DNA from 2 places in the Ligilactobacillus equi DSM 15833 genome. Region 2 is predicted to be linked to the other one. Evidence: riboswitches for the same ligand, from Rfam matches in the RefSeq annotation. Region 2 holds a riboswitch; the other holds the start of a gene.
What was found. A riboswitch is a leader RNA that binds a small molecule or an ion and turns the genes downstream of it on or off. The one in region 2 is predicted to bind thiamine pyrophosphate.

Region 1: another riboswitch for thiamine pyrophosphate. It lies ahead of FC36_RS03535 (ECF transporter S component); the one in region 2 lies ahead of thiM (hydroxyethylthiazole kinase).

What each region holds. Positions count from the first base shown of each region.
Region 1 covers NZ_AZFH01000027.1:255-7,530, forward strand. The annotation lists partial or broken gene FC36_RS03510 (ADP-dependent NAD(P)H-hydrate dehydratase) at 1-222, opposite strand, end outside; gene pepV (dipeptidase PepV) at 377-1,774, shown strand; gene FC36_RS03520 (hypothetical protein) at 1,863-2,123, shown strand; gene FC36_RS03525 (hypothetical protein) at 2,189-2,476, shown strand; tRNA gene FC36_RS03530 (tRNA-Leu) at 2,541-2,624, shown strand; TPP riboswitch at 2,729-2,817, shown strand; gene FC36_RS03535 (ECF transporter S component) at 2,901-3,446, shown strand; gene FC36_RS03540 (ABC transporter ATP-binding protein) at 3,446-4,831, shown strand; gene FC36_RS03545 (CbiQ family ECF transporter T component) at 4,836-5,504, shown strand; gene FC36_RS03550 (acyltransferase family protein) at 5,644-7,276, shown strand, end outside.
Region 2 covers NZ_AZFH01000007.1:7,643-14,918, forward strand. The annotation lists gene FC36_RS01295 (SIR2 family NAD-dependent protein deacylase) at 1-817, shown strand, start outside; gene FC36_RS12305 (SIR2 family NAD-dependent protein deacylase) at 810-1,778, shown strand; gene FC36_RS01305 (hypothetical protein) at 1,760-1,948, shown strand; gene FC36_RS01310 (hypothetical protein) at 1,977-3,014, opposite strand; gene FC36_RS01315 (alpha/beta hydrolase) at 3,019-3,882, opposite strand; gene FC36_RS01320 (AEC family transporter) at 3,996-4,937, shown strand; TPP riboswitch at 5,087-5,191, shown strand; gene thiM (hydroxyethylthiazole kinase) at 5,269-6,084, shown strand; gene thiD (bifunctional hydroxymethylpyrimidine kinase/phosphomethylpyrimidine kinase) at 6,068-7,276, shown strand, end outside.

The DNA.
Region 1 (7,276 bases), on a different contig from region 2:
TTCAGGGCAACGGGCATGCAGAGCAGATAGATTAGCACGATTAGTAGCACAAGAAACTAAACCGGCTCCTGCATAAACGGCAGCTTGACTGGCCATGATAATTGCGCCACCAAAATTCAAGGAACCACCAATGGCTAGTACCCGTCCGAAGTTCCCCTTATGGCTTAGTAAGGGGCGCGGAGTAATAACCTGAGATAAGATATCAGTAGTGAGTAACAACATAAGGTCCTCCTAATAACTTTTTAGACCTATTATAACATTACCATGGTATGCGTTTGGACCAGAATTTAGGAATTTTCAGGTTACAAGTACTGACATTTATTCTGAGTGTGCTACAATGGTTTTGTATACTCAATAAGAAATGAGGAATAATTAAATGACAATTGATTGGACAAAAGAAGTCGAAAAAAGAAAAGACGATTTATTGGCTGATTTGCAAACGATGCTTAAAATCGAAAGTGTCCGTGACGAAAGTTTAGGGACGGATGAAGCACCTTTGGGTCCTGGTCCTAAGGAAGCTTTGGACAAGTTCTTAGAAATTGGTCGTCGTGATGGCTTTGAAACTCAAGAAGTAGATGGCTTAGCAGGTCACATTGCCTATGGTGAAGGTGATGAAACCTTGGCAATTTTAGGACACGTGGATGTAATGCCAGCCGGTAAGGGTTGGACCAAGAAACCTTTTGAACCAACCATTGAAGATGGTCGTCTCTATGCTCGTGGAGCCTCTGATGACAAGGGTCCAAGTATGGCTGCCTACTACGGTTTGAAAATTGTGAAGGAATTAGGCTTACCTGTTAATAAGAAGATTCGTTTTATTTTGGGGACTGACGAAGAAAGTCAATGGCGTGGAATGACGCGCTACTTTGAAAAGATGCCCCAACCTGACTTTGGTTTTTCACCAGATGCTTTCTTCCCAATTATTAACGGTGAAAAGGGAAATGTTAGCTTTGTGTTGAATTTTCCTGGTCAAAACGATGCTCAAGTACAATTGCTTTCCTTTGATGGTGGTTTACGTGAAAACATGGTACCACGTGATGCGCAAGCTGTAGTAGCCGGTTTAGACTTAGCATCAGTTAAAGAAGCTCTAGCTGCTTTTGTGGCGGACAAACCTGTGGAAGCTGAAGTTAAGGAAGTTGGAACTAATTTGGAAATTAGTTTCATCGGAAAAGCTGCCCATGCTCAAGAACCACGTAATGGTGAAAACGCTGGGACTTACTTGGCTTTATTCTTAAAGGACTTTGCCTTTGGGGCTGACGCTAAGAATTACTTAGACTTTACAGCCAACTACTTACACCAAGATTCTCGGATGGAAAACTTTGGAATTAACTTTACGGATGATGTGATGGGTGACTTAACGATGAATGCTGGTATCTTTGCTTTTGAAGCTGGTAAGGGAGGGCAAATCACCTTGAACTTCCGTTTCCCTAAAGGTATGGATGAAACAGATATCAAAGCAGGTTTAGCAAAAGTAGTGACTCCGATGGGGGTTACCCTTGACCAAGGTCGGGTTCAAGTACCACACTACGTAGACCCATCTGACCCATTAGTAGAAACTTTATTAGGGGTTTATCGTCGTCAAACTGGCCAAGAAGCTCACGGTATGGTTGTCGGTGGAGGAACATATGGACGTTTAATGAAGCGTGGGGTGGCCTTTGGGGCTATGTTCCCAGGGGTACCTGATACTATGCACCAAGCGGACGAGTTTATGCCAGTAGATGGCTTATTAAAAGCCACAGCAATTTACGCGGAAGCCATCGCAGAATTAGTTAAATAATTATCGCAAGTCGGAGTCTAGGTTCCGGCTTTTTGCTTGCAAATTTTTATTACGGGATTAAAATGGAGGTGAATTCAAAAGAAAGAAGATGGCAAGTATGGAGCGCGAAAGTCGTTTTATTCGGGATTTATTCGCCAATGCAGTTAAGCAAGAGGCAGATTTTACAATTTTTAAGGTTCCAACTAAGCGGGAAAAGATGTATCTGCGGGTCAAGACAGATTTAATTGAGCAAATTAGGGAAAGTCAGCATTTAGAAAAGATGTTAAAGACGCTTTTATCCAAGCATCGGGTTGCCAGTCAAAGTGAAGAAATTACGATTAGTCAGGGTAACTACCGTCTTTTTATGTAAACCTTGTCAAAATTCGCTCAATCCTCTAAAATTAAAGTTAAAAGTTATACGAAGAGGTGAGGTAGATGTTTTTAATTACCGGTGATTTGCGGAGTAGTTATGCGATTAAAGGTGTGGTGAATGCCACCGTCAAAAAAACTTTACAACCGGATGAAATTGATCAAGTTGCTGATTACGACAATCTTTACGAAAAAGTCAAAGAAATCTTAGGTAAACGGGCGGAAGCCCTCGGAGCTGATGGGGTCATTGATGTCAGTTTTGTACCAGAGATTGCCCGAGTGGCCGTGGGTCCTAAGTACATGATTTTGCATGGATATGGGACGGCCGTTGCTTTACTAAAAAATTCAAAGTAAGCACTGGTGGACCTTGACCTCTTAGCGGGAATATAGTATGATTATTGAGTATTTTAATACTCATGCCGCTGTGGCGGAATTGGCAGACGCGCAGCGTTCAGGTCGCTGTTGGGTTTTCCCAGTACAGGTTCGACTCCTGCCAGCGGCATTTTGACGGTCCTAATGAGGGCCGTTTTTCTTTTGAAAAATCAAGAAAACGTTTGCTAAAGAAGATGTACTATGATAAAATGCAGGTGTTATAAAGAAAATAATTGATGATAGTTGGGGTGCCTTCTGGCTGAGAAATACCCATTGAACCTGATCTGATTAACATCAGCGGAGGGAACTATGTGTAAAAAAGACAATGAGAAGTCCAGACTATCAAAGCAGTCTGGACTTTTTTAGCTCAACCATGATCAAAATTATAGGAAACGAGGTTTTGACAATGTCAAAGAAAAAGTGGGATGTTCAAAGTGTGATTTTTTTAGCAATTATTGCTATCTTTTTAGGAATTATCTATCAGGTTTGGAGTTATGCCTATTATGCCTTAGCGGCCACACCTTTAAAACCTTATGCCAATGATTTAACTCTGGGTGTGTGGACGATGGCCGGTCCTCTAGCTGGAACTTTGCTACGTAAAGTTGGAGGAGCTTTTATCGGGGAATTATTAACCGCAACAGTCGAAATGTTTCTATTTTCTAGTTGGGGAGCAGCTAACCTGATTTCTGGTCTCTATCAAGGATTAGGTTCAGAATTAGGGTTTGCTTTAACGGGATATAAAAACTTCGGTAAACTTGGACTTAGTTTATCCGTGTTGACCACCACGGTAGTGACGTTTGCCTGGTCCTTATTCCAAGATGGTTATTTAGATTATCAAGTCGGCATGCTAGTGCAGCTGTTTATTTTACGTCTGCTATCCATTGGTCTTTTTTCAGGGGTGTTAGTAGCTATGATTCAAGCAGCCGTTAAGAAAGCTGGGTTTTTACGCTAATGACAAGTTTGCAAGTAAAAAATTTGACTTTTACCTATCAAGTTGAAGGTGAGGCGGTGTTGCGCGACTTAAATTTTACCTTACCTACTCAAAAGATTAGCCTTTTGATTGGTCAGTCGGGAGCTGGTAAATCAACATTTTTAAAACTTTTAACTGGTCTTTATCCAGAATTTGGTGGCCAGATTAGCCAGGGACAGGTACTGTTAGATGGACAAGAAGTTGGAACTATGTGTGCTGCTAAAAGGGCTACTAAAATAGCTTTATTATTTCAAAATCCTCGCCAGCAAATTGTTATGACTACGTTTCGGGAACAATTGTATTTTATTTTAGCTAATTTAAATCTACCGCTGATTGAGATTAATGATAGGATCAAACAGGTTTGTCAGCAATTCAACTTAACCGCTTTTTTAGATCGGGACTTACTAACTTTATCCGGTGGTGAACTGCAAAGAGTGGCGCTTGCCAGTGTGGTAGCTATGGGGAGTGAAATTATTATTTTAGATGAACCTTTCGCCAACATTGATTTAAAGGAGCGACGGCGACTACTGGAACTTTTGCGAGATCTACAAGTCAAGCAAGGTAAAACGATTTTGATTTGTGATCATGATTTATCTGATTATCAAGCCTATGTTGACCATGTTTTTCAATTAGACCAAACACTTCATGAGGTTAATCGTACTATATTAGCTGAAGTCAAAAAGCCAGCTGTGAATTTACCACTAGCTCCTGATTTAACTGGTGATTTATCCTGGTGCAACATAGAGTTGTGGGCGGGAAAACGACAGTTGGTAATTGACAGTAGTTATCGTTTAGGTCGTGGGAAAATTGGCCTTTTATCTGGGCAAAATGGAGTGGGCAAGTCGACTTTTTTTAAGGCCTTAATCAAGCAAAATTCTTACCATGGTAAAATTATTTTTGATAAGCAGGACTTAGCGCGGACAAAAGCAAAAAAGTGGGCTAGGTTGGTCGGAATTGTCTTTCAAAATAGTTTAGATCAGTTTGTAAAATTGACGGTAGCTGAGGAATTAGCTCTCTCACTAAAAAAGAGTCACCACCCAGAGTACTGGACGCCCGCGCGCGTGCAAGCAGTAGCACAAGCCTTTGGTCTGTGGGATTTAAATGACCAAGTTTGTTACCAGCTTTCCGGTGGTCAACAAAAACGTCTGCAGATTCTAGGGATGCTGATTATGAGTCCACCAGTCTTGTTACTTGACGAGCCCTTTAGCGGTTTGGATCAGGTAAGTCTAAAGCCGGTCTTGGAGGAGTTACAGACTGTGACTGTTGATTTGCAAATCGCGACTTTAGTGATTTCACACCAATTAATGGGAATTACCCCTTATTTAGACTATCAGCTTCGTTTGGAGCATCAAAAGTTAGGATGGTGAAACGATGAAATTTAAATTGAATCCCACTATCATGTTACTTCTACTCTTAAGTCAAGGTCTTTGTCTAGCTTTTATTAAGAGCATTAGTTATAACCTTTTGGTACTGTTGTTAAGTTTAGGCTACTTAGCCTATCATAAAGCCAACTTTAAAACGATAGGGTTAGTCTTTTTAATAACCTTTCCCTTAAGTTTAGGTTCCTTTCTTTCTTTTTACTATTTTGGTCAAGGAGCGCGTGTGTACTTAGCCTGGATTTATGCTAGTCGGATTTATGCTTACTTGAGTTTGGGAATGCTGTTGACGTTGACTACTAAAATTGATGTATTACTAATAAGCTTGGAACAACACTTGCATTTACCTCAAGCTTTTGTTTATGGTGGTTTAGCTGCTATGAATATGTTGAGTCGTATCAAAAAGCAATTAGGTGTGATTAAATATTCAGCCCAAATTAGGGGAAAAAGTTATCATTATTATCAACCAGGTTTGTACTTGAGGGTTATCATTACAGCTTTAACCTGGTCCCGTGATAGTGCCCAAGCCATGCGAGCCTTAGGTTTTGTTGAAAAAGGCCCCCGTACGCAAGAAAAAGCAGATGTTTTGCCTAAATGGCAATGGGCTTTTTTAGGCGGGACGTCCCTTTTACCGCTTGTCGTGGTTATATTTCACTGGTTGTAAAGTTTAGTGTCAGGAGGTTTAGCTTCCTGACTTTTTGGTGTGTAAAAATATTAAAATCTTATCTTGGCCGCAATTGAACTTCGAAATTTTAACGCGTATAATAAGTTAATGGAGTTATTCGAGAAAGGAATAAGTAATTATGGGAAAGAGATTGAAAAGCAGTCGCTACATCACGGGCTTTGATGGGTTACGGACTTTAGCGGTGATTGGCGTGATTTTATATCATATTCTGCCACAAAGTTTGCCGGGGGGCTTTTTGGGAGTGCCGATTTTCTTCGTTGTTTCGGGTTACCTAATCACTGATTTGCTAATTCAGGAAAAAGAAGAACGAGGCTTTATCTCTATTAAAGATTTTTATCTACGTCGTTTTCGGCGTTTATACCCGGCTTTATTAACCATGGTTTTGGTATCGAGTGCTTACATAACACTTTTCCAACGCAACCTGTTGGTAAATATTCGAGGGATAATTTTAAGTAACGTTTTTTATGTTTACAACTGGTTTCAAATTAAGCACCATGAGTCCTATTTTGCGCACTTTGGTGGTGAATCTCCCTTTACGCACCTGTGGTCCTTATCAATCGAAGGACAGTTTTACTTGTTATGGCCGCTATTAGTGATCTTATTGTTAGCTTTTATTAAAAAGAAGAGCATGATTGCCCTAATAATCTTTTTAGGAGCCTTCATTTCTGCACTCGAGATGGCTCTGCTGTATCATGGTGGCGACCCCTCGCGCTTGTATTATGGTACTGATACGCGTATGTTTGCAATCCTCATTGGAGCCGCCTTAGCTTTTGTTTGGCCAAGTACTAAATTACGGCCGCAAGTTAATACAGGACACCGGCGCTTTTTAGATGGAATTGGTGCCTTTGCTTTGGCGGGGATTATTTTAAGCTTTATTTTTGCCTCCGCTCAAGCTTCGGGGATTTATCACATGGGGATGTTTTTCTTCTCCATTCTTTCTGCCTTGTTGGTGGCAATTGTGGCACATCCTGGAGGTGACTTTAACCGTCTCTTCACCAATCCGCTTTTTACTTGGATTGGAAAAAGAAGTTACGGCATTTATCTTTACCAATTTCCGGTGATGATTTTTTATGAAAGTAAAGTCAAGGTTGGTAATCATCCTATTTTAAATGCGGTTATCGAAATTGCTTTAATTTTGGTGATTTCAGAGCTTTCTTACCGCTACTTAGAACGGCCGTTGCAATTCTTTGATTACCGTCAAACATTATCGGTAATCCGGGAAGCATTCCGCAAGGATACGGTGCACATGCCTCGTAGATATGCTTTGAGTATTGCTGGTTTAGTAGTTATGGTGGCACTCATTGGTGCTTTGATGCAACCTAAGTCCAATCAAATGCAAGCTAATCCTGTGCAAGCGACGATTGCTAAGAACCAAGCGCAAACTAAGAAGAATAATCAAACGAAGGCGAAGCCTTCTAAGAAGGTTCAAGCTAATTTAGAAAAGCAACTGACTCAAAAACAAATTAATCAGGCACAAAATATGTCTTTAACAGCAGTTGGAGATTCCGTTTTAGCGGCTACGAGTCCTAGTTTACAAGATATTTTTCCGCAGATGTATGTCGATGCCCAAGTCGGGCGCCAAGTTTATATGGTACCTGATGTGTTGAAAAACTTACAGGCTCAAGGGCACTTAGCGGATACGGTCTTATTGGTAGAGGGGACGAATGGCGCTTTTAATGAGGAACAATTAGCTCAAATTATGGAGGTTTTGGGTAAACGACAGGTTTACTGGGTAAATGTTCATGTTCCGA
Region 2 (7,276 bases):
TGATGCAATTTTAGTCGGAGCGGCTTCAGGGATGTCGACCGCAGCGGGGATGGATTTTTGGTATGAAGACAGTCTCCTTTATAATACTGAAATACGCTACTATGCTGATAAATATGGGTTTCACGGAATTTTTAATGGCTTTTATAACCACTTTGAAAGCGAAGAGGAACACTGGGGCTTTTACCTGGCCGCTTTAGATATGATTCTCAATCTTCCGGCTCAAAAGCCGACTTACAAGAACCTTAAACGCCTCTTAAAAGATAAAGACTACCACATCATGACAACTAACCAAGATACCTTATTTTTTCAGGATTTTCCGGCAGAAAAGATTTCTGAAATTCAAGGCTCTTGGAATTATTTTCAAAGCGAGCGACCTAGTAGCGACCAAAATCTCTATTCCACACGACAACTATTGGCGCAAGTTCAGGGCCAAGTGAGAGAGCATAAATTGCCAAAGACAGCCATCCCATACAGTCCAGTGAATGGAGCCAAATTAATTCCTTGGGCGCGGGGGCCAGAGTTTCTTGAAGGAAAACGTTACTTTGAAGAACACAAAAAAATAAATCAGTTCTTGGGTCAATACCAAGGTCAAAAAATTCTCTTTCTTGAATTAGGTGTGGGACGCATGACTCCGATGTTTATTCAAGAACCTTTCTGGGAGATGACCAATGCTATGAAACAGGCTTTTTACGTTAATATTAATCCTAAAGATGCCTTGACACATCCACAAATTGTTGACCGTTCACTCTTAATTCACGAGGATATTAATAATGTTTTAGCTGCTGCTGTACAAAAATTGGAGGGAAAAAATGTCTAAATCAAGCTTAAAACTCGCCCGCAAATGGATCAAGCAAGCTGATGCCGTACTAGTTACAGCTAGTAATGGATTCGCCATTTCCGAAGGGGTAAATTTATTTACTGATAATCAAAATTTTCGTCAAGCCTTAGGCAACATGGTAACGAAATATCGCTTACCTAATCTTTTAAGTGCTTTTTCCTATGATTATCCGCACGACGTGGAACGTTTTCGGATGTATGGTCGAGTAGCAGAATTTTATAACTATAGTTATCATGCTAGTCCTGTGATGCAAAAACTCCAAGGTTTACTTGCTGGTAAGGACTACTTGGTGTGGACTTCCAACACCGAAGGCCATTTTAAGCAAGCCGGTTTACCGGTTTTAGAAGTAGAAGGGTCTTGGTTGGAAGGAATTTGTCAAAACGGAGATCATGTAGATTTAAAGAATATTTTACATGAAATTTATCAAAAAGACCAAGCCGGAACCTTGACAGTAGCTGACGTACCTCTATGTGATATTTGTGGGGGAACTGTGAAACTTAATTTAGCTGGGCCTGATTTTCAAATTAATCAAACCCAAGTAGATGCTTTTCAAAACTTCATTACGCGAAATCAAAACCGGAAATTATTAGTTTTAGAACTGGGGATTGGTGCCCACAATCAGCTAATTAAAGCACCTAGTATGCAATTAGTTGCCGGTAATCATAATAGCCGTTATATTACGATTAATAAGGGTGAACTGAATATTCCTGCTAATTTAGCGGCTCGGGCGATTGGCTTTGACGCTGATTTAAGTTTGGCTTTAGAAGAATTGTTAACCGGTAATGATTTAGGTGCTAAAATTATCCCGCCACAAGAAGTTAAGGGTACCCCCCATGAAGATACGAAACTAATTAAGCAAATCTATCCATCTTACACAGCGAATACATTATTGGTCGTATCATCCATCAAGAAAAGGGGCGCATGGTACCTGAAATTATGATGAAAACAGGTCTGGATACCCGTCAAGCCGAAACATTGTTTATCTACATTTTACATGGTTCTTTTGCCGTTAACCGGCGCCATAACTTTCAAAAAGATGCACAATGGCAAGCCGATACCGAAATGTTACAAAAATTTGTTCAAGTTGGTTATAATCAATTACACCAATAAGCCAAAAAAGCCTTCCTGAAGTGGAGGGCTATTTGTTGTTGATGATTTTTTGGAATCGTAATAACTGTTGAGGTAAATGCTTAGCATAATACCAAAAATTACGCTCTAAAAAAAGTGCGACGGGTTGGTCTGGACGGGAAAGAAATACTTGTCCAGAAGTTGTCGTAAGCTTAACTTGACAATTAGTTTGCCAGCTGATGAATTGTTCAAAAGATTGTGATAACTTGAAAGCTTGCGTGAGCGTGAGATCCACCAATGATGACTTAATTTCCAAAAATGGCAACGAAAGATATAGTCGCATTTGCACATAGAACTTAGCTAATTGGCTGATAGTTAAAGTTTGAGGTTCCTGACCTTGACCGGCTAAATAACGATAGCCCTCGTAAATTTGGTTATGACAAGCTGCATACAAATAGTCATCTAGCTGTTCCGGACGGTAAATTTCGGAATGTGTGGCTTGAAAATAAGTATGAATATCCCGATAATTTTGCTGACTAATTAAGGCAGCCAAGGCAAATTGCTTATAACTTTGACGAGCAGTAGTAGGGCTTGGGGAACGAGAGGATGCCAAATCCGGCAAATTATTGAAGCTAAAACGCACGGTATCCAAGTTGTGCTGAACCTGACCGTTTTCTAAGTCAACAGTTGCGGTAAAAGCTTGCGGTCCATGTTGGAGTGTAATTTCCGAGAAACTTTTGTCCTGAAGGGCCATTTGACCTAGCGCTAGTATATCGTGAACAAGTTGGGCTTGAAAATATCGAAAGTCTTGTTTTTCGATAGGAGTAAATGGTAAATCAGGAATTTTTACATGCGTAAAATCCGGGTAATACCGGGGTAAATTAGCCAATATCAATTGCCAAAAGTCAGTTTGATAATCGATCTTAGGTAACGGGACTTGTTCAATGAGCGTAGCCATCACTCGGTAAAAACTGGCTAGATCCTGTTGGTCTTTGGTGAAAGTGATTCTTTCCACGAGATCTAAGGGTTGCTGAATTTTTAACTGGGAACCATGGCGCTTGAGTTGAGCTTCTGGAAAAAATTCCTGGGCTTCTTTCAGTAAATTCATCTTCTTATTGCCGTTCATCTTGGTAGAGGGTTACTGGACCTTGGTCCTGAGCCAACCAAAGCTTGGCAGCATTGATCCATTGTGCTAAGGTAGGGTCAACATCCCGCGGATAAACAGCACTTGTCTCATCAGCTAAGGCTAAACCATGAATTCCACTTTGGAAGAGATGGTATTCACAAGGTACGCCCAATTCCTGAAGTTTGAGGACAAATTGTGTGGTTTCTTTTGGGGAAACGGTCGTATCTTGTCCTCCCTGCCAAAGGAAAGTTTTCGGAAAATTAGCATCCACGCCTTGAATTAAATCTAATTGTTGGTGAAATTCTGGTGGGATTGCTTGTGCAAGGTAAGCGGCATCTCTGTGCAAATGCACACTCGGAACCGTCAACATCGGATAAGCTAGGATTAAGCCTTGAATTTTCAAAGGAGCAGGGATAGTATAATCGGCTTGATGTTCCATAAAATACGCAATGAGATGAGCGCCAGCTGAGAAACCTAAAAGGTAAAGTCGTTCAGAATCTAAATACCATTCCTTAGCATGGTCAGCGATGACCTGCAGGGCACATTCTAAATCTCGATAGGTCTGAAAAATCTCAAAATCCTCATTGATTACAGCTGCTTGTTGGGCATCTGGCCGTTGCAGGAAGTAAACGGAATAATCAAGTAAAAAAACATTAAATCCCATCCCCAAGAAGCGTGCTACTACTGGTTCACTTTCCTTATGGGCAAGATTTAGATAGCCACCGCCGGGACAAACAATGATGCCGGGACGCTTACGGTGCTTTTTGTGGGTAATTTCCTCATCCAATACATAAGCAGTTAGCTTTACCGCCGCATTGCCAGGTCGGAGAGGGAAACTTTGATAGTACATAAATTTATACCTCCTTTTTCTTTAATTATAGCGATTTTTCCACTTGTTATCATAGGGTTTGCGACATAAAATAAGAATATATCAAAAATTTAAGGAGGAAATTAGTAGCGGATATGTATTTTCTAATTTCTTTTCAGCAAATCTGCATCATGTTCATCCTGATGGGGATTGGTTTTACCTGTCAAAGGCTCAAAGTGCTGCATGAACAGACAATTAAGGAATTAACAACTATTTTAATTAATGTGGTTTCACCATGTTTAATTTTTAATTCCTTTCACCAAAAGATGACCACTAATCTTTTGCAAACTTTTTGGTGGACCATATTAGCGACGGTAATTTCTTTTTCCGTATCTGTCTTTTTAGGTAAGCTCTTATTTTCTTTACCGACTTTCAAAGAAAATGACCAGCAAGGAATTTATAAATTTGCTGTCACTTACACCAACAGTGGTTTTATGGGCATCCCCTTAATTCAAGCTTTAATTGGTAAGCAAGGTACCTTTTTTTCGGTACCGTTTTTAGTGGTTAATAATATTTTTTTGTGGACCCACGGCGTAAGCCTTTTTCAGAAGCGAAAGCGTTTCATGTTAGGGGAAACCTTACGCACCATTTTACTCAATCCTAATATTATCGCTACGATTATCGGTTTGTTATTTTTTATAAGTGGTTTGAACCAAGCACTACCAGTTATGGTGATGAAGCCGATTGAGTATGTAGCAACGCTCAATACACCATTAAGTATGATTGTAATTGGCGCTAACCTGGCTACGATTAAAGGCAAGTTTTATGATGATTTAGAAGTTTGGAGCTTGGTCTTCTTGCGCAACCTCATTTTTCCTTTGATTTTGGTGGCAACTTTAGCCTTTTTACCATTATCTTCCACAGCTTTTACCGCTATCACGGTCATGATTTCGGCTCCGGTCGCCGGCTTAATTGTGATGTTAAGCCTAATCAATAATCAACCGGTAGATTTTGCTTCCAAGGTTTTGTGCCTATCAACAGTTTGTTCTATGATTAGTCTGCCGTTGATGATAATGTTGGCTAATTTAATTCACTAACAGTAATAATCTTGTGTATTTTATACAGAAATTTGAATGTTATAGAAAGTAAGTAAATCATTCTATGTTTTGTGATACTCAAAATATAGAGCGAAGAATGAAATTCTATTATTGAATGCGATTTCAAAACATGTTATAGTTAGAAGGTAAAATTGAAGCAGGGGAGCTCGTAAGCGAGCTGAGAGGAAGTCATCAACTTCGACCCTTAACCTGATCCGGATAATGCCGGCGGAGGGAGTTTGTAGACATTTTGTGTGATATTTAAAGATATTCTCCATTTAAGACAGGCTCTTTTCATAGGAAGGGCCTGTTTTTGTATGGAGGAATTGAGATGGATTTATTACAAGCATGTCGAAAATACGCACCCCTAGTCCATTGCATTACGAATTATGTAACCGTCAATGATTGTGCTAATGTGATTATTGCTAGTGGGGGTCGCCCTTTAATGGCTGACGAAATCACAGAAATGACTGAAATTGCGCAAAAAGCTGAAGTTTTGGTGATTAATATTGGCACCTTAAACCAAAGGACTTTTACTGCTAGCTTAGCCGCTGGTAAGGCTATGCGTCAATACGGAAAAATGGTGTTATTGGATCCCGTAGGTATTGGTGTATCTACTTTTAGACAAAAAGCGGTGCAAGAAATTTTAACCACCGTGAAGCCACAGGTAATTCGTGGTAATTTTTCGGAAATCCTCACTTTAATCAGTGGTCAACAACATGGTTCCGGGGTAGATATGGCTCAAACAGATCAAATGACCCAGGCTACTCAAGACAGCCTAATAGCGCAGATGCAGGATTTTTGTCAACAATCTGATTGCGTCTTGATAGCTAGCGGACCGGAAGATTTAATTGTTAATTCTCAGCAAGCTTACCTGGTACAAAATGGGCATGCCTTAATGAAAGACGTCACTGGGACTGGTTGCCAATTAAGCGCTTTAATTGGAGCTTTATTAGGCGCCGGACAAGATTGGACTAAAACTTGTCTAACAGCCACCTGCATGTGGGGGCTAGCTGGAGAAAAGGCCGCGAAGAAAATAACAGTTGGCGATGGCAATGCTAGTTACCGCAATTATTTAATTGATGCGGTTTATCAAATGACAGATAAAGAAGTAAAAGAAGGTGCAAACTATGTCAAACTTAGATAAAGATTTATTGTTATACGCCGTCACTGACCGAAAAAATTTAGGTCAGACTGAATTTTTAACAAGCATTAAGCAAGCTTTGGCCGGCGGTGTAACGTGCTTGCAACTACGCGAAAAAAATCTGTCCAGGGAAGCTTTTAGTGCAGAAGCTTACGCCGTTAAACAGCTTTGCCAAGAAGCACAAGTGCCATTCATTATTAATGATAGTTTGGAAGTTGCCCTGGATTGTCAAGCCGATGGTTTACATGTTGGTCAAGAAGACTTACAAAAATCCGATTTTTACCAGCAAATACCTAGCGATATGATCCTAGGTGTCTCAGTGCAAAACGTGGCTCAAGCCAAAGAAGCCCAGGCCAAAGGGGCAAATTACCTGGGCGTGGGTACCATATTTCCCACCCAAACCAAGACCGATGCTGTTAGGGTTAGCCGTCAAACCTTAGCAGAAATTTGTCAAGCTGTTAACATTCCCGTTGTAGCGATTGGGGGGATTGATGAGGATAATATGGAAAGTTTAGCTGGAACTGGAATTGCAGGGTTAGCTATAGTGAATGCTATTTTGGGGGCACCAGAAATTGAAAAGCAAAGTCACAAACTCAAAGCTTTAGCAGTTAAAACTGTCTTCACCTCGCGGAGTGCGAACCTACCGCCCGTTTTATCAATTGCGGGTAGTGATTCCAGTGGTGGGGCCGGAATTCAAGCTGATATCAAGGCAATTATGGCCAATGGTGGGTTTGCCATGACCGCGATTACTGCTATGACCGCACAAAACACTCAAGGGGTTACGGCGATTATAGAATCCAGTCCCGAATTTTTACAAGCACAAATAGCAACGGTCTTTACAGACATTTATCCTCTGGCTATTAAGGTTGGGATGGTACCAAGTCCAGAGTTAATGCAAGTAATTGCACAGGAATTAAGTTTGTATCAGGCAAACAATGTTGTCTTAGATCCGGTCATGGTTGCTACTTCTGGGGCCCAACTGATGAAGTCTGAAACGCTTGATGCCTTAAAAGCCTTAGCTCGTCAAGCAACTCTTATTACTCCTAACATTGATGAAGCCCAAATTTTAGCGGAAATGGAAATTAGGAATGCCACCGATATGGAAGTAGCGGCTCAAAAATTAACGCAAGAATTAGGTTGTGCCGTACTAGTTAAAGGCGGTCACCTAGTTAACGATGCCAATGATGTCTTTGCT